Regions from separate parts of the Acetoanaerobium noterae genome, predicted to be linked through region 2. Evidence: riboswitches for the same ligand, from Rfam matches in the RefSeq annotation. Region 2 holds a riboswitch; the other holds the start of a gene.
What was found. Region 2 has a riboswitch for cyclic di-GMP ahead of B5X47_RS06670 (transglutaminase domain-containing protein). Riboswitches for the same ligand answer to the same signal wherever they lie in the genome.
Positions count from the first base shown of each region.

Region 1: linked by a shared signal. The riboswitch ahead of B5X47_RS13945 (hypothetical protein) and the one ahead of B5X47_RS06670 (transglutaminase domain-containing protein) in region 2 are both predicted to bind cyclic di-GMP.

Region 1 is NZ_FUYN01000002.1:523,556-535,058, reverse strand. Features, by position in the region: partial or broken gene B5X47_RS06020 (hypothetical protein) at 1-324, opposite strand, end outside; cyclic di-GMP riboswitch class I at 424-512, opposite strand; gene B5X47_RS13945 (hypothetical protein) at 729-2,087, opposite strand; cyclic di-GMP riboswitch class I at 2,186-2,278, opposite strand; gene B5X47_RS06010 (sigma-70 family RNA polymerase sigma factor) at 2,392-2,934, opposite strand; gene rfbB (dTDP-glucose 4,6-dehydratase) at 3,187-4,236, opposite strand; gene lysA (diaminopimelate decarboxylase) at 4,248-5,513, opposite strand; gene B5X47_RS05995 (DUF4412 domain-containing protein) at 5,640-6,353, shown strand; gene B5X47_RS05990 (M20/M25/M40 family metallo-hydrolase) at 6,512-7,858, shown strand; gene B5X47_RS05985 (elongation factor G) at 7,988-9,976, opposite strand; gene B5X47_RS05980 (pyridoxal phosphate-dependent aminotransferase) at 10,389-11,503, shown strand, end outside.
Region 2 is NZ_FUYN01000003.1:89,921-101,423, forward strand. Features, by position in the region: gene B5X47_RS06655 (ABC transporter ATP-binding protein) at 1-424, opposite strand, end outside; gene B5X47_RS06660 (ABC transporter permease) at 435-1,124, opposite strand; gene B5X47_RS06665 (ABC transporter substrate-binding protein) at 1,137-2,057, opposite strand; cyclic di-GMP riboswitch class I at 2,309-2,392, shown strand; gene B5X47_RS06670 (transglutaminase domain-containing protein) at 2,407-3,207, shown strand; gene B5X47_RS06675 (sensor histidine kinase) at 3,249-4,676, opposite strand; gene B5X47_RS06680 (response regulator transcription factor) at 4,669-5,352, opposite strand; gene typA (translational GTPase TypA) at 5,602-7,434, opposite strand; gene B5X47_RS06690 (regulatory protein RecX) at 7,546-8,187, opposite strand; gene B5X47_RS06695 (peptidylprolyl isomerase) at 8,292-9,041, shown strand; gene B5X47_RS06700 (cold-shock protein) at 9,095-9,295, opposite strand; gene B5X47_RS06705 (aminopeptidase) at 9,403-10,626, opposite strand; gene B5X47_RS06710 (iron-sulfur cluster biosynthesis family protein) at 10,775-11,101, opposite strand; gene B5X47_RS06715 (transglutaminase-like domain-containing protein) at 11,277-11,503, opposite strand, start outside.

The sequences.
Region 1 (11,503 bases), on a different contig from region 2:
TATATGGCCAGTTCCCACACCATTTCCCTTTTTATCATCTGGATTATCAGAATTCTCAAAATGTCCTTCTCCATTACTTCCTATATTCGTTCCTTTATCAGTACCCAATTTTTTTTGTTTTTCTTGTGAATCATTATCTTCTTTATCATCTGTCACAATATTTTCTTTATTATTGTCTTGTTTATTTTTGTCTACACTTTGTTGTACTTTTTCTTTATTGTTTCCGTTTCCATTTCCATTATTTGCAAATGTAATATCCGTTCCTACTGTCCATAGTGTTACTGTCAGAATTAATAAGTAAGCTAAACTTTTCATCTTCTTCATAATACCCCTCCATCTTTAAACTACGTTACATACGCTTGTTAGATGGTAGCTGGACAATCATGACTTAATTTGAGCAACTAAAAAACCGCCATAAAAAAATATGGCGGCTGGACAATCATTGCTTAAAACTAAGCTTTAGACTCCTTGCTTTGCGTCCTATAGTTTCCCATAGTTTGCCTTTTTCATTAAATAGGATTAAATAACTATTTTATTACGTAGTATTAACTAGTTACGAAATCTATAAATAAATTTTATATTAAAAGGTTTCAAAAGTAAATAACAATTTTATTTTATTATAAATTTAAAACAAAAAAACTGCTCCAAATTGGAGCAGCTTAACGATTAAAATTTAATTTATAATTATATTTGTATTTGTATTTAGTATGATTTGGCAGTTTTAAAATTTATTTTCTAAACTTAAATCCTACACTAATTAAGCTTAATCCTAAAGCATATAGAAGTTCTGGTGCAAATCCACCTGTTTTAGGAAGTTCTGGTGCTGCAAGTGGTAATTCTTCTTCTATTATCTCTTCTTCAGGTTCTGGTGCTCCAAGTGGAACTTCTTCTTCTACTATTTCTTCAGGAGTATCTATAGAAGTTACAGTTGCTACGAATACATCAGGTTCTCCTGGTAATGCTAAAGGAGTCTCTTCTTCTTCAATTACTACTACATCGTCATCATCGTCGTCATCTTCAGGAACTGTTGGTTCTTCAGGTTCCTCAGGATTTTCTGGGTCTTCAGGATCTTCTGGGTCCTCAGGATCTTCTGGGTCCTCAGGATCTTCTGGGTCCTCAGGATCTTCTGGGTCCTCAGGATCTTCTGGGTCCTCAGGATCTTCTGGGTCTTCAGGATCTTCTGGATCCTCAGGGTCTTCTGGATCCTCAGGGTCTTCTGGATCCTCAGGGTCTTCTGGATCCTCAGGGTCTTCTGGATCCTCAGGGTCTTCTGGATCCTCAGGGTCTTCTGGATCCTCAGGGTCTTCTGGATCCTCAGGGTCTTCAGGTATCACTAATCCAAATAAGAAAGAGAAGTGGCTAATAGCAGCGATACTATCATTCTTATTTACTGCTGGATGCAATCCACTATCAGAGCTGATTGTAGGATCATAAACATATAGATAACCTTTAGCTCCGTCTTCTCCTTGTCCACCTTTTACATATACTTTATATACTGTTACATTTGATGAGCTTGTTTCCCAAGATAGATACTTCGCATCTTCACTTACAAACCACTTAATAAATTCTTCATTATCTAATGAAATAGTTCCACTACCTCTTGGAGAATCATCAACTTTTTCAGTTTCATATCCAGTTTCTTCAAGCTTAAAATTAGCTTCATCTATTGGTTGCTGAGCTGCTGGTCCTGAATACTGAACATCTACATCAAGGATTTCTGGAGCTTTCATTAAAGACATTGGTACTTCTTCATTTTCAATAATTTCTTCAATCTCTTCATCAATAACTTCTTCTACTATTTCTTCAATAGGTTCTTCCTCAATAACTTCCTCCACTATTTCTTCCTCGATTTCTTCTTCTATTACTTCCTCTTCTTCAATAGGTTCTTCTTCTATTACTTCTTCATTCTCTGGCTCTAAATTATTTTCCGGTTGTTCTTCGTTTTGTTCCTCATCAACTACTTCTTGTTCTTCTTGCTGAATTTCAGGGGGTATTTCACTATCTGCGAATACTCGTTGAGCGTTAAATGACCAACCTAAAAATGCTAATACCATGATAATTGCTAAGAATCTTCTGTTTTTTCTCATTTTTGACACCTCCATCCATTAAACTTAAAAACCAAGTTTTGGATGGCAACGGGACAATCATAACTAATCTTAACTCAAAAAGCCGCCATATAAAAAAATATGGCGGCTGGACTATCATAACTGAGTTAGTATTCAGTCTTAGACTCCTCGCTTTGCGTCCTACAGTTTCCTGTAGTTTGCCTTTTTCATACAAATTGGGAAATTCTAACTAAAGGAGTGCGAATATATTACTAATTCTAGTTAATTTAAATATACCCTGAAAGAGTGTATTAAAACATAAAATACAACATTATTTTACGTTAAATTATAAACAAATTAAAACTCTAAGCTTTTTTATAGCATTTCTTTTTAATTCTTTTGCATAGACATAGGAAACATCGAGTTCCTGAGCCACATTTTTTAGTAAACTCTTATCCATAATGTGCCTTTCAACTACATATCTTTCTTTATACGAAAGACCCTTTAATAAATCTTCTAGTTCGATATCGAAGTAGCCAGATTCATAATCTAATTCCATAAAGGTCTCATCGTATTCTACTAAATCCGCTACCTTAGCTTGTTTTCTTTTCTCATCATAGTAATAACATCCTAGCATTCTTTTCATATATCCCATAAATAATATATTTCTTTCCAGTTCATAATTATCAATTAATTCAATAGTCCTAACATATCCTAGCTGGAGTAAATCTTCATCTACATATCCAAAATAGTGTCTTATTTTTTTCTTAATCAGAGGAGTAATGTAAGCTAAAAGCTGCCTTAGATATTCTTGTTTATCCCAAGTAGCAGTAGCTTCCTTATAGCCTATAAGCGCTTGTTCTATATCTTCGTAAGTATTTGTCTCCATTTCCTTACCTCCTATCTCTGTATAGCTACCGAACATATGTTCTGTTTCTACTATACAATATGCATTTATTTTTGAAAAGGTAGGAAAAAAGTTCAAAAAAATATCCTATATCATTAGCATCTTATCTACATATTGTGTAGATAAGATGCTAATAATCCAGGATATAAAAATACTTAACTATTAAATTCGTATAACAATTTTTAGCCTAAGAAGCATTTATAAAAAATAACTTCTTTAAATTATAAGCCACGATTACCTTCCTTCATACATTTTGCTGTAATAGTTTCTGTATTCTGAAGAAATAATCTTTTCTATCCATCTAGGATTGTCTAAATACCATTTTATCGTTAGCTTTATACCTTCATCAAAAGTGTATTTAGGTTCCCACCCTAGCTGCGTACTTATTTTTGTATTGTCTATTGCATATCTTCTATCGTGTCCTAATCTATCTTTTACATGAGTAATTAAAGTTTCATCTTTTCCTAGCTCATTTAAAATCAATTTTACTATATCCAAATTTTGTTTTTCATTATTCCCACCAATATTATAAACTTCTCCAGGCTTTCCTTTATGAAGCACCGAGTCAATAGCACTGCAGTGATCCTCAACATAAAGCCAGTCTCTAACTTGTTTCCCATCTCCGTAAACAGGAAGAGGTTTATCATTTATCGCATTATTTATCATTAGAGGAATTAATTTTTCAGGAAATTGATATGGTCCGTAATTATTAGAGCACCTTGTAATATTAACAGGAAGTCCATAGGTTTCACTATATGCTCTTACTATCATATCAGCTGAAGCTTTGGAAGCCGAATAGGGACTGTTTGGATTTAGGCATGTTGTTTCTTTAAAAAGTCCCGTTTCACCTAAAGAGCCATAAACCTCATCTGTCGATACCTGAACAAATTTAACGCCCTTTTTATACTCTTTGCAGTACTTATCAAATAAATCTATTTTCCAAAAATCCTTAGCAATATCAAGTAGTGCCTGAGTTCCCATTATATTTGTTCTAAGAAAAACTTCAGGGTCTTCTATGCTTCTATCAACATGGGATTCTGCCGCAAAATTAACCACCATATCTATGTCAAATCTTCTAAAAATACTTTCTACTAGCTCTCTATTACAAATATCTCCCTTAATATGCTTGTACCTAGCATCTCCCTCTATATCTTCTAGATTCTCTAGATTTCCTGCATAAGTAAGCAAGTCTAAGTTTACTATTCTGTAGTCGTGATGCTTTAGCATATACTTTATAAAGTTTGAGCCAATAAATCCCGCTCCACCTGTTACTAGTAAGTTCACACTTATCTCTCCTAACCTAAATCGTTTTTAAGTAAATCCTCGTAGGACTCTCTTTGCACTATCAGTCTGTCTTCTTTATCATGAATCATAACCACTGCAGGCTTTGCAAGCTTATTATAATTGCTCGACATACTATAGTTATATGCTCCAGTTCCCATAACTGCTAGTATGTCTCCTCTTTCTACTTTAGGAAGATTAATATCCCAAATTAATATATCTCCGCTTTCACAGCACTTTCCAGCAACTGTTACTAGCTCAGTATCTTCATCATACATTTTATTTGCTATGCAAGCACTGTATTTGGCTTGATAAAGTGCTGGTCTTGGATTATCTGCCATACCTCCGTCTATGCATATATATTTCCTAACTGACTCAATATTTTTTACACTACCTACAGTATAAAGAGTAATTCCTGCTTCAGCTACTATATATCTTCCTGGCTCTATAAAAATATTCGGTCTTGTTATTTCATATTTATCAGCTAAAGCTAGTACTTCTTCCATAATTGCATCTGTAAAATATTCCAGTGGCATAGGTTCATCTTCAGCCGTATATCTTACTCCGAATCCTCCCCCGACATTTAAATCCTCTATTTCATAATCATACTTGTCTTTTATTTCTTTAATAAGCTCCATAGCTTTTTTTGTTGACTCTACATGAGCCTCATTGTCAAAAAGCTGTGAGCCAACATGAAAATGGAAGCCTTTAAAATCAATGTGTTCTGATTTAATAGCTAGTTCTATAGCTTCATCTAAGTCTTTGCTAGCAAAAGAAAGTCCAAATTTTGAATCTAGCTGTCCTGTACTTATATATTTATGAGTATGTGCCTCCACATTTGGAGAAATTCTAAGTAAGATTTTTGTAGTAAATCTTTCTCCTGCAAGCTCTATTAATAGCTTTAGCTCACTTATTCCATCTACTACTATTCTTCCTATTCCTCTTTCTAATGCAAATTCCAATTCATCTTTTGATTTGTTGTTTCCATGAAACATTATTTTATCTGGATTTATTCCGGCATCTAATGCCGTATATAGCTCTCCATAAGATACTACATCTATACCCATTTCTGATTTTTTAATTATTTTAGCCATTGCTTTAGTCAAAAAAGCCTTACTAGCATAATATGCATATGTACGAGGGTATTTATCTAAAAAATTCACCTTAATATAATCTATTTTTTCTTCTATTATATCCTGACTCATAACATAAAGCGGTGTAGAATATTTTTGCGCTAGATATACACTGTCAACTGAACAAAACTCAAAATTCTCTTGCATAGTTCCCCCTCCTTAGTTTTATATACGACTGATTACTTAATTTTATATATTATACCTTTTTATCTTCAATTATTATAGCATTTTATCTATCATAGGATTAAAATAGTGTAAAAGGAGGTTGTGATAATGAAAAAGATTGCAATTGCATTATTTTTATCAGCTATATTAGGCACATCCGTATTAGCTGGATGTTCACCTAAGGAAGAAACTCCAGCCCCAGATACGACACAAGAGGAAGCTGCTCCAGAGGCTGAACAACCAGCAGCTGAAGAAGAATTTGCTGACCTAGCAGAATTATTCAAAAAAGGAGAAAATGCATTTAAAGATGGCATTTACTATGCACAGACCTTTACAATGACAGACCAACAAAGTCAGATGAAAACTTGGCATAAAGGAGATAAAGTGAAAAGCAGTATAGTTGCTGATGGCGACGAAATGATTAACATAATAGATTCAAAAACAGGTGAATTCGTCACATATAGCGCATCTGAAAAAACTGGAATGAGATTCAAAGCAGATTCTGGCGACTCAGCGTTTATGCCTGATACCAGCATGACTGATATTGCCTCAGTAGATGAGCAAGTCGATACTGCCACCTTTGAGGTAGTAGGGGATGAGAAAATACTAGGCGAGGATTGCGCAGTTATTTTATCAAAAGACAAAGCTACAAATGAAGAAGTTAAGCTTTGGGTTAGCAAAAAATATGGCATAACTATGAAAATGGTAAGCAAAGGCGTGGATGGTAGCGAGATGACTATTGAAGTCACTGAGCTAAAGGTTGGGGATATTAACGACTCAGAATTCGAAGTTCCTTCTGATGTTGTAATCGAAGAATTTTAAATCTGAAAAAATTACTTGAATATAATTTTTATTAAAGTGACTTTAGGGTAAATATATTATGAACCGTCTATTATTGCAATCAAAAATTGCTAATGGTTCATGCTTACCTTGTTATCTTTATAATAAGGAAGTTATTTTACAATAGGAGGATTGATTATATGATGAAAAAAGTTTCTGCGTTCGCTTTAGCTTCACTAATTATCGTGACACCAATTTTTTCAAATGCTCTTACAAAAGACCCCGATGCAGGAGAACTTGCTTATAAGCATGTTGTTGAGCTTTCAGACGAAATAGGTGATAGAACTCAAGCAACAAATGGAGAATACGATGCTAAAGACTATATTGAAGATGTATTTATGGATTTGGGCTATGATACTAAGCTCCAAAGCTTTGAAATTCAAAGAACAAAAGACGATAAACCGTATGATACTGTAACATCATATAATGTTATTGCAGTAAAACCAGGTGAATCTAAAAGAGAAATCATCATAGGAGCTCACTACGATTCAAAAAACAATACTGGAAAAGGTGCTGACGATAATGCTTCTGGAGTGGCTGTAATGCTTGAAACTGCTGAAAAAATATCAGACCTTAAAACTCCTTATACTGTTAGATTTATTGCTTTTGGTGCTGAAGAAAGCTTCAAAAATAGCGATAATGTTAAAAATGGTGGATTAAATGGCTCCTCATACTATGCCGAAAACATGACACAAGCTGAAGTAAATAATACTGTAGCTATGATCAACTTAGATTCTCTGCTTGCTGGAGACTTCATGTATGTTTATGGTGATTTAGGCAAAAAAGGTTTTGTAAGAGAACAAGCCTTAGCAATTGCAAAAGAGCTTGGACTTGACTTAGAAACAAACCCTGGACACAATAAAGACTATCCAGCTGGTACAACTGGAGACTGGAGTGACCATGCTCCTTTTGTTGAAAGAGGAATTCCTTATGGATACTTCGAAGCTACAAACTGGCATTTAGGTGATATGGATGGATATACTCAAACTGAAAAACACGGTGAAATTTGGCATACTGAAAATGATAATCTAGATTTCCTAGAAAGAGAGTTTCCAGGTAGAGTTGAAGAAAGATTAATGACTTTCTCAAATACACTTACTGAGCTAGTACTCAACTTTAATCCAGCAGAATATAATTCTGTAAAAATTAAAATAGATAAAGACGAAATCAAGAATAATGGAAAACCTGAAAAAGCAGCTAAAAAACCATTTATAAAAGAAGGTAGAGCTTTAGTTTCACTTGATGTTATAGAAAAAGCTATGAAGCTAGAGGTTTCAGTTTCAAATAACGAAAAAGAACTCACTCTCAGCAAAAATGGAAAAACTGTAGTATTCGATTTAGATACAGAGAAAACCTATGACAAAGATTCGAAAGCAGTGATTACTGAAGATGGTGATATCTTTGTAGCTGTAAATGAAATTGCTAAGGTTTTAAATGGCAATGTGAAATGGGATGCTAAAGACAAATCAGTGGAAATAGTTTACTAGGTAAATAAAAATTTTAAGTACTTCAATTAAAAGAGCTTGCGAATTCGCAAGCTCTTTTTCACTATAATTAAACTTTCATAAGAATCTGTATTTCTCAAATCTATTCTAGTTTTCTATCTGAATATATTCTTAATGCTCTTCATTTTTTCTTTCTTCAATAATTTTCTGTGCTAACTGGCTAGGAACTTCATCGTATCTTTCAAATTCCATCTCAAAATAACCTTTTCCTTGAGTCATAGCCTTTAGGTCAATAGCGTACTTAAAGGTTTCTGATTGTGGAGCTTCTGCCATAATTAATTGTTTCGTCCCTTTGAAAGGCTCCATACCAAGTACCTTACCACGTTTCTTGTTGATATCTCCCATGATATCTCCCATAAATTCTTCAGGAACTACAATCTTAAGCTTCATTACTGGCTCTAGAAGTACTGGTTTAGCTTCTTCCATACCTTTTTTAAATGCCATATTAGCAGCTAGCTTAAAAGCCATCTCGGATGAATCAACATCATGGTATGAGCCATCATAAAGTACAGCCTTGATGTTTGTAACTGGGAATCCTGCTAGTATTCCTTTTTCCATAGACTCTTTAAGTCCTTTTTCTACAGCTGGAATATAGGATTTTGGTACAGAACCTCCAAATATTTCCTCTGCAAACTCAAATGGCTCTGATGATGGAGCAAATCTAATTTTAACATCTCCATACTGCCCATGCCCACCACTTTGTTTTTTGTGCTTGCCTTGGACATCGGACTTGCCCTTTATAGTCTCTCTATAAGGAACCTTTAAATCAAGTAGCTTAACCTCTACACCAAATTTATCTTTTAATTTATCCTTTAATGAGTTAACGTGAATCTCACCTTGTACACCTAGAACAGTTTGCTTAGTCTCAGCATTTCTCTCCCATGTAAATGAAGGATCCTCTTCCATCAATCTTTGTAGTCCTGAAGAGATTTTTTCTTCGTCTCCTTTATTAGTCGGCTCTACTGCAACAAGCATCTGAGGTTTTGGGAATACCAAATCATCATAGCTCTCGTGTCCTGATTTTGAAGATAGAGTTTCACCTGTGGAGCTATCTTGAAGCTTTGTAAAAGCAACGATATCCCCAGCTCTTGCTTCGGACATTTCTTTATATTCTCCATTAACTAAGGTAAATACCTTAGGAATTCTCTCTTTATGGCCTTTCTTAACATTATAAAGCTCAGATTCTGGCTTTAAATGTCCTTCGTGAATTTTAACAAAAGATATCTTTCCAACAAATGGGTCAACTATAGTTTTAAAAATTTGACCTGCAAACACATCGGATTCTTTTATATCTTTTTCATCTAGTGGTGATGGAAGATAATCCCATATCATATCTAGTAGAGTATGAACTCCGATATTTTTAGCTGTTGAGCCGCAAAGTACAGGAATTACATCTCCTTCTAATACACCTTTTCTAAGTCCTTTGTGTATCTCTTCAGTTGTAAATTCCTCACCAGCAAAATATTTTTCCATAAGTGCTTCATCGGATTCAGCAACTGATTCCATAAGCATTTCTCTTACTGGAGCTATTATATCGTCCATATCAGTTGGCATATCAACTGTAACACACTCTTTACCATTATATTCTCTTGCAAACATATCAACTACATTTATAAATCCCTTAAACGCTTCTGCTTTACCCCAAGGTACATGAAATGGAGCAATCTTTTTGCCATAACGTTCTCTTAATTGGTCTAAAATCTTGTCGTAATCGGATTTTTCACTATCGATTTTATTTACAAAAATAAAACGTGGAGTTTGATACTCATCTGTAATTTCTAAAGCCTTATCGGTTCCAACTTGTAAATCTGTGGTTCCATCTACTACTATAATTGTGCCTGAAGCTGCTGCCATAGCAGACACAACCTCTCCATCAAAATCAAAATAACCAGGAGTATCTAAAAAATTGTACTTGTGATCATTCCACTCTAGTGAGTGTAGATTCATAGAAGAAGTTAGCTTGGCTTCATCAGTTGGTTTAGAAATCCTATTTGTAAGCTTGACAGTATAGTGAACTGCCTCCATCAAATTTGATTTCCCTGACCCACTATGTCCAAGGATTGCAATGTTTCTGATCTTGTCACTCTCGTAAACCCTCATAATACATTCTCCCCTCTTTATGATTAAATCTGCCCATTGACAGAATATTTAATCATTTTGCGTTAAATTTTTTAAAATTCAAACAATTTTACTTCTTGAAGATAATTATATCCATATATTGCTATAAAATCAACAACTTTGCAAAAAAGTAGGACCCTCGGGGAAAGGGTCCTAAATGGGGGGTTATTTTATGGGCTAGATAACATCATCATCAAGATTTGTTATCTTATTTTAATATATACCATTTTAGTATTAATTGAAACACTTTTTTTAAAAATTACATAAAAAATTCATTTTTATAATCTCATGGATTTAATAATGCTTATTTGTTATAATAAACTTACTTAATAATAAAAATATTCTAAATTATATGCATTTCGTATTATATTACATATTACAAAGGAGAGATAAAATGATTTCTAACAAAATGCAGTCACTCGTTGCAAATAGCTCTGTAATTCGTGCTATGTTTGATGAAGGAAAACGATTGTCAAAAATTTATGGTGAGGAAAATGTTTTTGATTTCAGCTTAGGAAATCCTAATGTAGAGCCTCCAGAAGTTATAAAAGAATCTATAAAAGATATATTAGACAATGAAGTAGCTACATATGTTCATGGCTATATGAACAACTCAGGCTTTGAAGATGTAAGAACTACAATTGCTGAGCATGAATCAAAAAAACACGGTATGAACATCAGCTTTGAAAGCATTGTAATGACAGTTGGTGCAGCTGGAGGACTAAATATAATTTTTAAAACTCTTCTAAACCCTGGCGATGAAGTAATTACATTTGCTCCATTTTTTGGAGAATATAGAGCATATTCAGCTAACTACGATGCAAATCTAGTTGTAGTTGAGCCTGATATAGATACCTTTGAGCCTAATATCGAAGCTCTTAAATCTGCTATTACACCAAAAACTAAAATAGTTATAGTAAACTCACCAAACAACCCTACTGGAGTAATTTATTCTGATGCGGCTCTTACAAAGCTTGCCGAAGTGCTTAAGCAAAAAGAAGAAGAACTTGGCATTGATATTTTCCTAATATCAGATGAGCCATACAGAGAAATCGTATATGATAATGCTGAGGTTCCATGTCTTCTAAAATACTATAAAAATACCATCATAGGTTACTCATATAGCAAATCTTTATCACTTCCTGGCGAGCGTATAGGCTATCTAGTAGTTCATCCTGAGATTGCTGATTTTGGTGATGTTATGGGTTCTCTAAACGTTGCTAACCGTATTCTTGGCTTTGTAAATGCACCATCACTTTTCCAAAGAGTAGTTGCAAAGAACTTAAATGCCGAGGTAGATGTTAATGTATACAAGAAAAATAGAGATGCCCTTTACAATCACCTAGTAAGTATAGGTTTTGAATGTGTAAAGCCGCAGGGTGCATTTTATTTGTTCCCAAGATCTCCTATTGCTGATGATAAAAAATTCTGTGAAGATGCTAAGCAGTTTAATCTTCTTTTAGTTCCAGGCTCCGCATTTGGATGTCCAGGACATTTTAGATTATCTTA
Region 2 (11,503 bases):
TTACTCTTTGTGATTCTCCCCCTGATAGCAGACGAGCCTTTTGATTTTTTAAATGAAAAATTCCAAAGCTAGTTAGCCATCTATCAACTTTATCACTTATCTCTTTTTTTGATTTTCCTCTTATTTTTAAACCTGAAGCTACATTTTCATATACGGTAGTATTTAAAAGCAGAGGATCCTGAAAAACAATAGCTATTTTTCTTCTTATATCTAATGATATATTAGATCCAATTACCTTATTTTGAAATAATATTTCTCCAGCTGTAGGCTTCTCCAAAAAAGATAGGACTTTTAGCAAGCTACTCTTACCTGAACCATTTGGTCCTACAAGCCCTATTACCTCACCTTTTAAAAGAGAAAAATCGATGTTATCAAGTATTTTTTTATTTCCTTGCTGCCAGCATAAATTTTTAGCTTTTAACATCAATATCCTCCTATCTTTTTTGCTGAAGCACTGTAAGCCATAATGTAGTCAAATAAGAAACTAGAACTAAAATAGCGCTAAGAGCTATTGCTACATCAAAGTTCCCTTTTGATACTTCCATAACCGTTGCCGTAGTAAGAACTCTAGATAATCCTTTTACATTTCCTCCTACCATCATTGATGCTCCTACCTCTGAAACAACGGCTCCAAATCCAGCAATCACAGCAGCAAGCAGAGAAAATCTAGCTTCCTTTAATAAAAACCATAAATACTGTAGCTTAGTTGCTCCCAAAGCTTTTATTTGAAGTCTAAGCTTTGGATCTACTTGAGAAATAGCAGCACTAGTAAGTCCTACTACTATAGGTGAAGCAATCACCGCTTGAGCAATTATTATTGCAGTTGGGGTATAAATAAGATTAAGCGAACCTAAAGGTCCCGAGCGCCATAGCAAAATAGAAATCCATAATCCAGCAACTACTGGAGGCATTCCCATTCCTGTGTTTACTATGCTCATTAAAAAATCTCTGCCAGGGAATCTTTTTAATGCCAGCACCGTTCCAAAGGGTATCCCTATAATCAAGCTTATAAGTGTAGCTGTTCCAGATACTTGCAGAGTTAAAAGAGTGATCCTAAGTACCTCAGGATCACCCGTTAATATCATATTTATAGCTTTTTTAAGTCCCTCAATAATCAAATCCATTAAATCACAGCCTTATTTTCCTATTTCTTCCTCTGATTTTCCTGCATCCTTAAAGAATAGTGGCTCACCATATTCATCCATGCCAAACTCTCCAATTATATCCTGAGTTTTTGAATCTATCATAAACTCCACAAAGGCTTTAGCTCCATCAGCATTCACTTTAGGGAATTTTTCTTCATTCACTTGCATTACGTGATATATATTTAACAATGATTTTTCACCTTGAACAGCTATCTCTAACTGCAGATTATCCTTTTGAGCTAAAAATGTCGCTCTGTCAGTCAAAGTATAACCTTCCTTCTGGGAAGCAATATTTAAAGTTTGTCCCATACCTTGTCCTGTTTCTTGATACCATGAGCCTTCATTTGGAATATTAATATCTTTCCATATTCCTTTTTCTTTTTTGTCGGTTCCTGAATCGTCTCCTCTTGACACAAATATAGATGAAGTTTCAGATATAGCCTTAAAAGCATCTGCTACTGATTTTAGGTCTTTAACCTTAGCAGGGTCACTTGATGGCCCAACTAATATAAAATCATTATGCATTACAAGCTGATAATTAGTAACAGCTCCACTTTCTACTAGAGGCTTTTCTGATGCCGGAGCATGAGTAAGAAGTACGTCTGCTTCACCCTTTTCTCCCATAGCAAGCGCTTGACCCGTTCCTACAGCAATTGTTTTTACTCTATATCCAGTTTGCTCTTCAAACATAGGTATTAGTACATCTAGTAACCCAGAATCTTGAGTACTAGTTGTCGTTGCTAATATTATATCTGGATTTTCAGGTGTTGTCACCTCTTGATTGGCTTGCTCGGTTTCTGGCTCAGGTGCAGGCTCAGCTTCAGGCGTAGAAGTACATCCGCTAAGCATAAGTGCAAATACCATAAGTAAAGCCAAGCAGGTTTCTTTAAAAAATAGATTTCTTTTTTTCATAAATAAATTCCCCCTTAATATGTATAAATATTCTGATTTCTTATCTTAAGTTTAATTTGAGTTTTTATAATTGTCAACAAATAGTTAGGTTGAGTTAGTTTTAGTTAGTTTTATATTTTAATATTATAATATTTTCTTAAATATTTTTTACGTTTTAATCTAAATGTAATGTTATTTACTTGAAAATTTGGTATAATAAGAATATAAATAGTAAATTGTTTTTACGTGCGATTGATCTATTAGATCTCTCCTCACGACAATGGCAAAGTAGTAGAAATGCTATGACGCAAAGCTATAGGGCCTTACCGTAACTGGTTGGCAGCCTAGCTACCGAAAAGGAGTTTTTATTATGAAAAAAAATCTAAAACAGTATTTATTAGTTGCTTTATCGATTGCTAGTGTAACCTTTCCCAATCTAGCTCATGCAGATTCAAAGATAATAGACGAGAGCGATGTTGCTAAAGGCATAATCAAAGTCAATTACTCTACAAATTATCAAGCTAAATATAAATTAGCAATTGAAAAAGATGGACAAAAGCAATATTTTGATTTAGCTGCTAATACAGCTCAAAGCTTCCCTTTAATTTACGACAACGGAAGCTACACTATAAAAATAATGCAAAACACATCAGGAAATAGCTATAAATCAGTATACACTCAAAAAATCGACGCTTATATAGCAGATGATACTGCTATGTATCTTGCTTCAACTGCTGCTGTTAACTGGAGTGAGCAAATGATGGCAATAAAAAAAGCTGAAGAGCTCACAAAAAATCTTCAAACTGATAAAGACAAATTTGATGCTATATACAATTATGTTATTAAAAATTATAGCTATGATTATAATAAAGCAGCTACAGTTAAACCAGGATATATACCTGATATAGAAAAAATTTATGAATCAAAGTCAGGTATTTGCTATGACTACAGTGTTTTATTTGCTTCTATGCTAAGAAGCCAAGGGATTCCCGCCAAGGTAGTAAAAGGTAGCTCTACCTTAGTAAATGAATACCATGCATGGAACGAAGTGTTTATTGACGGAAACTGGATTATAGTTGATACTACAGTAGATGCAGCCTACAGCGCTTCAAAAGCTCCTATAGCTACTATAAAATCCTCAAATCAGTATACTAAAACCTCTGAAATATAAGTAAAAAAGGACTGTCTGGAAATATCAGACAATCCTTTTTTTTAGTTTACATCTTTATCTCTAAGTGGTGGTATCACAATTTCTACTACAGCTCCACCTTCATCTGCATTATAAGCCTTGAGTCCCCAGCCATTTGACTCTGCAATGCTTTTTACTATAGATAGCCCAAGTCCAGTGTTGCCTCCTTTACCTTTGTAAAATCTGTCAAATATATACAGCTCCTCATTATTTTCAAAGCCTCGTCCATCATCTTGAATTTTTATTATTATATGACCAGTTTCGATTTCAAAGGATTCAATAGATATTTGAGATTTTGCATATCTTAAGGCATTTGAAAGTATATTTGAAAAAACTCTGTCTAATCTATCATCACTAGTTCTAACCACAATATAGTGAGCAATATCATTCTTAAAGGTTATATTTTTCTCTTTGGCTAGAAGTGTAAGCCTTATTATTATCTCTTCTACAGCTTCCCAGAGATTTATTCTAATGGACTTTTCCTCACTCATAAGATTTTCCATTTTACTAAGGTAAACAATTGAGTTAACTGTATCTCTAAGCTTCTTACTTTCATCTATTATTATATCCAGACCTTCATCAACCATGCTCTCATCCATTACCTTGTCCTTGATAGCCTCTGCATATCCTTGAATAGACATAAGTGGAGTCTTTAGCTCATGAGAAGTATTTTGGAAAAATTCTTTTTGCTTCTTATCATATTCTTTTAGCTTGTATGCCATTTTAAGAAAATCCTGATTGATTTCTGCTAGCTCATCTTTTGTTTTTATTTCTTCCCAGATGATTTCATCATCAGTAAATGAGAAGGAGGCTATATTTTTCTTTAGTTTATTTATTGGGCTTATTATTCCTCTTTCAAAAAATATAGAGATTATACTAGCAATAAAAAGTGCTATTAAAAAACCTAAGAATACAGATCTATTGATAAGAGCATTTATTACACTTAAATCTTCTTTCTTAGCAAGCATAACAAGGTAGCCTAAAGTCTCTTGGTCTACAGATGAAATCAGAGGTCTTTGCTCTACATAATATTTTGTTTTGTCTATCTCTAAAGGATTTATAGGTTCCTGCTCTGTATTATAGGATTGAAAAATGAGGTTTTTGTCTACATCCATTATTATAAAATGAGTCGTTGCAAGTCTATTATGAGCATAACCCATTCCTTTTGGGAGAATAATTTCTGAAATGCTAAGTGCATTTTCTCCAAAAAAATTCTTACTTATTTGGATTTTCACATTAGGGCTTCCATCCACGACTGTCATTTCAATCTTTTGATCTATCACCATGTTTATTTGCTTGGCTACTACGTCAGCATCTTTTTTGAGGTCTAGCCTTGTCTGTCGATTGAGGATATCGTTGAAGGACATTTTTGAAATACCCATAAATACAAATGCAGTTGCTAATATAATGATAAAATAGCTCTGCATTATTTTTTTTCCGATTTTACTCATTGTCATCTATCCTATATCCATAGCCCCAGACTGTTTTTATTACCACTCGTGATTTTGCAGTCTTAAGCTTTTTTCTAAGCCTTTTTATAGTATCATCGACATTTCTATCATAACCATCGTAATCATATCCCCAAATAGACTCGATAATTTGTTCTCTAGAAAGAGGTAGATTGATATTTTTCATCAAAAACTCCAGTACCTCATACTCCTTTATAGTAAGAGGTATGTCTTGCCCCATACATTTGACTATTCTTCTTTGAACATATATCTCCAAATCCTTTGTTTTCAAAATTTCGTCGTTATGCTCTGAGGATTTAGTCGTTCTTTTTAATATGGTTTTTATCCTTACTACTAGCTCTCTAGGAGAAAAAGGCTTTGCAAGATAATCATCTGCACCTAGCTCTAGTCCGAGTATCCTATCTAGTTCATCGCTTCTTGCTGATACAAAAATTATAGGCACTTCACTAATTTTTCTAATTTCCTTGCACAAATCTAAACCATCTAAGCCTTGCATCATTATATCTAAAACCAGTAAGTCTGGCATAAATTCTCTTATAGCTGATAGCACGCCATCTGCACTTTCAAAGGTAGTTGTGTTATATCCTTCCTTTTTTAGATACATCTCGATTAAGTCTCTGATACGCTTCTCATCATCTACTATGAAAATATGCTTCATAATTACCCTACTTTCTTATAGTTTTTTCTGTAAACAAAAAGCTGCCACTCTATGTGGGCAGCTTAGGAGGGTGAAGTATATAGTATTGGCAGGTTAAGCCAAGGGTTTGTAAAATGTTCCGATGCAGCTAGCTGCATCGGATTTACATGAAAAAAGGGGTGGGTTGTAAGGTTGTGTTTCATTCCTTATTGTTATAATACTTTAGATATATGGTATAAATTCGTGCAAAATGTGGAAAAAGTTAGGGATTTACTTTTTATTTTTTGCAGTTATTCTTGCTCTTTGAGTTTTATCCAAAACTTTCTTTCTGATACGCATTGATTTTGGTGTAATCTCAACAAGCTCATCTTCATCTATAAACTCAAGAATTTCTTCAAGAGACATTCTTTTAGGTGGAGAAAGTCTAAGCGATTCATCTGAGCCAGATGCTCTCATATTTGTAGCTTGCTTTCTCTTACATACGTTTACATCTATATCCCCTGATCTTGAATTGCTTCCTATAACCATCCCTTGATATACTTTTTGTCCTGGATCGATAAAAAGAATACCCCTGTCTTGTGCATTAAACAACCCGTAAGCAACTGCTACTCCATCTTCAAAAGCTACTAATGAACCTTGACTTCTAGCTATTATATCACCCTTATAAGGCTGATATCCATCAAATATAGTGTTAAGTATACCGTTTCCTTTTGTATCAGTTAAAAACTCAGATCTATAGCCTATAAGCCCTCTAGTTGGAATAGAGAAATCAAGTCTCACATATCCACCTTTTGACTGTTGCATATTAATCATTTCGCCTTTACGAGTTCCCATCTTTTCCATAACTGGTCCCATAAAATCCTCAGGAACATCGATTACTGCTCTCTCCATAGGCTCTAAAAGCTTTCCATTTTCATCTCTTTTAAATAAAACCTCTGGTTTAGAAACTTGAAGCTCATAGCCTTCTCTTCTCATAGTTTCCATCAGAATAGAAAGGTGAAGCTCTCCTCTTCCAGATACCTTGAATGTATCCGCTGTATCCATTTCCTCAACTCTCAGAGATATATTAGTATTAAGCTCTTTCATAAGTCTGTCTCTTAATTGTCTAGAAGTTATAAACTTACCTTCTTGACCAGCAAATGGACTGTCATTTACAGAGAAGTTCATTGCTATAGTAGGCTCAGAGATTTTTACAAACTCTATAGTTTCTTGTACCTCTAAATCGGTAAGAGTGTCTCCTATATGAATTTGCTCTATTCCGCTAAGAGCTATTATGCTTCCCATTTTAGCTTCAGTAACCTCAACTCTTGCAAGACCATTATATTCATAAAGCTTACCTATTCTAACCTTATGTTTTTTCTCAGGCTCAAGATGATTTAAAAGCATAACGTCTTGGTTTACTTTTACAGTCCCTCTTTCTACTTTTCCTACTCCTATTCTTCCTACATATTCATTGTAGTCAATAGTAGTAATAAGAAGCTGAACAGGTCCATCAAGCTCTCCTTGTGGAGCAGGAATATGCTCTAATATAGCTTCGTACATATCTTCCATAGTATCTTTCTTTTCATTTATGTCAGTTGACGCCCAGCCACCAATTGCAGAAGCAAATATAAACGGAGACTCTAAATATCTTTCGCTCTCATCTAGCTCCAATAGAAGCTCTAGAACCTCATCAACTACTTCTACCGGTCTAGCCTCTGGTCTATCTACTTTATTTACGCATACAAGTACAGGCAAGCTAAGTTCTAGAGCTTTTTTAAGAACAAACTTAGTTTGAGGCATAGGGCCTTCAAAAGCATCTACAACAAGAATAACTCCGTTTACCATTTTAAGTACACGTTCAACTTCTCCACCAAAATCAGCATGGCCTGGAGTATCAACTATATTTATTTTCGTACCTTTATAGTCGATAGCCGTATTCTTTGACAAGATAGTAATTCCACGCTCTCTCTCTAAATCATTAGAGTCCATTACTCTTTCTTGTACATGCTGATTTTCTCTAAATATCCCACTTTGCTTTAGTAGAGCATCTACTAATGTCGTTTTTCCGTGGTCAACGTGAGCAATTATTGCTACATTTCTAATATCGTTTCTAGTATTCAAGTTTACACTTCCTTCATTAAATTGAAAAAACTGGTCATTCCAGTTAAAACTACGTCGCACTTTTTACAAGCCTATATTATACCATAGGATTATCCTGCTATAAAGAAATATTTAGTTATCATTTTCCTTTTTTATTTCATCAATAACTTTTCTTATAATATCATAAGAAAATCCTTTATATCCTAAACTCTGTGCAGTTTTGGAAAGCCTCTCATCAAATGGCTTGCTCTCAGATAGAGATTTGAATTTTTTAAATCCATGATAGCTTGCATTTTCAAGCTCCTTATCATCGTCTATATAAGTCTGTGCCTCTTCTATATCATTTTTCGAAATACCTTTTTCCATAAGCTTAGATACCATTTGCCTCTTTGACCATTTTTTTGTACTCGCTTTATTCTTTGCTATATCAGTTGCCAATTTCTGATCGTCAACAAATTTATAGCTCTCTAAAAATTCAAGTGCATTTTCTATTGCTTCTTCACAAAACCCTTCTCTTTTCAAGGTGCTTTTTATCTGCATCTTAGATTTAGAAGACCTGCTAAGTATATCTAAGCCTCTTGATTTCGCTCTTTTAATTTGGTCATTTTTCACTATTTCATCATAGGTTTCTTTTGAAAAAACAGCTCCTTGATTTACTCTAAATGTTGCCATAGTTTCATCTGTAAATTTTTGAACTATTTCCTCATTAAAAATGACGTGATAAAGATTATATCTGATTTTTTTAATTTTACTTACTTCAAATTCTTCACTCATATTATTTCACCTCTTTGAGTCTTTTTAATAATTAGACTTTTTGAATCAGTTCTGATAAGATTAACTAAGCGAGACTTAAAACCCATATAAAAAGGAGATTACACATGGAAAACAAAGAAAAAGTATTGGCAAAAGTTGCCACACATCAAATTACAGAATCTGATTTAGAGCATATGCTTAAAAACCTCAACCCTCAAATAGCTGCTAATTTCCAAGGTGAGCAAGGAAAGCAGGCTCTTCTTCAAGAATTAGTAAACCAAAAGCTATTCTATCTTGAAGCTTTAGAAAATTCTATCGAAAACGATGCTAAATTCCAAAGCGAGTTCGAAAAATTAAAAGAGAACTTCGTTACACAATACAGCATCCAAAACCTAATTAATTCAGTTTCTGTTACTCATGAAGAACTAGAAGCTTATTATAACGAAAATAAAGAAGGCTTTATTTCACCACAAAAGGTACAAGCTAGCCATATTCTAGTAAGCGACGTTAGCTTAGCAGAAGAAGTAAAAGGTAAGTTAGCTCAAGGTGAGTCATTTGAAGCTCTTGCAAAAGAATACTCAAGCTGTCCATCTAAAGAAAGAGGCGGAGATTTAGGTATGTTTGGTGAAGGTCAAATGGTCCCAGAATTTGAAGAGGCTGCTTTCAAAATGGCTGTAGGAGAAGTATCTGAGCCTGTAGAAACTCAATTTGGTTTTCATATAATAAAAGTAACTGACAAGCAAGAATCAGGACTACTTTCTTTTGAAGAAGTTCGTTCTAATCTGCTTCGTAATATGATGGCTGAAAAGCAAGGTGCAATCTACCAAAACCATATAGCTGATTTAAAATCAAAATATAACGTAGAAGTTCTATAGATAAAATTAAAACCCAAGGATAAATCCTTGGGTTTTTGCTTTAGAATATCGAATTATATTCTAGTAACATTTGCTGCTTGAGGTCCCTTGTCTCCATCAACGATTTCGAACTGCACTTCTTGACCTTCTTCTAAGCTTCTGTATCCCTCAGATTGGATTGCAGAAAAATGTACAAAAACATCTTTTTCCCCTTCTACTGATATGAATCCAAAACCTTTTTCAGCATTAAACCATTTAACTACTCCGTTTTTCACCCTTAATTCCTCCTGCTCTATATAATAACTTAATTATAATTTTATCATGACTAGAAATTTCAGTCAATATTTCGAATATATCGAATTGTTGTTATTGATACACAATTTTAAAATGCCCAGTCACCATCTTTAAATATCTGAACCTTTGTTCCGTCATGTTTAGTAGCAACTATATTCATATCCTTACTACCTACCATAAAGTCAACATGAGTAAGCGAGGTGTTGGCACCTTTTTGCTCTAGCTCTTCGTCTGTCATCTTATCTCCACCTTCTATGCTAGTGGGATAGGCTGCTCCCAATGCAAAATGGCATGAAGCATTTTCATCAAAAAGTGTGTTGTAAAATACAATCCCAGTGTTGTTTATAGGTGAATCATAAGGAACTAGTGCAACCTCACCAAGATAATGAGAGCCTTCATCGGTGTCAATTAGCTTTTTAAGAGTCTCTAATCCTGTTTCCGCTTCTACTTCAATTATTCTTCCGTCTTTAAATGTAAGCTTAAAATTATTTATCAAGTTCCCTGAATAATTAAGTGGGAAAGTACTAGTTAGATATCCGTTTACTCCAGTTTTAAGGGGCATAGTATACACTTCCTCAGTTGGCATATTGGCAACAAAATAAACGTTTGATTCGTTGTATTCTCCTCCACCTGCCCACACATGATTCTTTGGAAGTTCAACTACCAAATCTGTCTTTGCAGATTTGTAGTGAAGTGATTTAAATTGATTATTATTTAGGAAATCTACTTTTTCAGTTAAATTTTTTATGTGATTGTCCCATGAACCAACTGGATCTTCATCATAAACTCTGTTAGCAATAAAAATTTTATCCCATAGTTTTTCTATGGCTTTATCAGTTGTCTCATCAGGGAAAATCTTTTTTGCCCATGCTGGGCTCGGCACTGCCGCCACGCACCATGAAACTTTTGAATTAAGTGTATATTTTCTAAACTTTTCCGTCGATTTTAAGTTTGCTTTATTTGCTTCTGCTATTCTTTCTGGATCTACATTCTTAAATAAATCAGGATCAGTTCCCGTAATGCTTAAAAAAGCAGCATTTTCTGAAGCCATTTGCTCGAATCCATCTGCCTTCCACTGCATAGCCTCTTTAAATGCTTCAAATGGTGCATTTAAGTACTTCACAAGTGCTAGCTCTTCATCTCTATATTCAACATGTACATTTTTAGCTCCTTCATCATAGGCTTGTTTAGCTACTATTCTGACAAATTCAGCTGCCTCAATAGGCGCATTTACAACGAGTAACTGGTCTTTTTGAATATTGAGTCCATTTCTAACAAGAAGTTTTGCATATTTTTCTAGGTTTTTTTGCATAAAATTCCCTCCCTTAGCTTCTTGTAAATATTTTATCATAAATCATTAATACGTATAGTATTTTTTTTATGATAATAATCAAAAAAATCTGCTAAAAGCTTTTATGCTATAGCAGATTCTTCTATATTTCAGGTTAATTTTATTTATTTTAGCTACAACCGCTACAGCTGCTGCAACCACTTGATTCTCCTACATTAAGAGCTTGCACATACACTCCACCCATATCGCCTTGCTCTACATAAAGAACTTCAAACCCATCGTACTGAGATACTAGAGTTTTATCTACGATGAAGTTAAGACCTTCAAATTCTACCTTTAAATCTGAGTCTTTTGCTTCATCTTGAGCAAGATTGAACATAGGTCCAGAACAGCCCATTCCAGATAAAAATATACGAAGTGTATCCGTATTGATGTTTTTTTCTGATAAAATTGATTTTAGCTCATCTGAAGCTTTTTTATCTACTGTTATGCTCATATATATTCTCCTATTCTTAATAGAAATTAATTATCAGTTTCCCCTACTATATTACACCTTTTAAAATATTCAGTCAACAAAACAGCTATAGAGTTATCTTATTTATACAATAAAATAACTCTATAGCATCAGTATAATGTTTATTTACTTTAATTTGATGTTTATTTACTTTAGTTTAATATTCATTTACTTTAGTATAATCATTTGCACTCTTTATCATTTTTTGACTGATTTTTCCACCCCACATTGCAGCATCAAAGGTAGAGTCAACTACAACCCATTTCCCCCCAATTAAGACCTCGTTCCACGCATGATATCCATCTACTCCTTTAGCATAGCCTTTTACTAGCTTTGTAGGAAGACCTTGACTTCTTTGCATTCCTGCTAATAAAGAAGAATAAT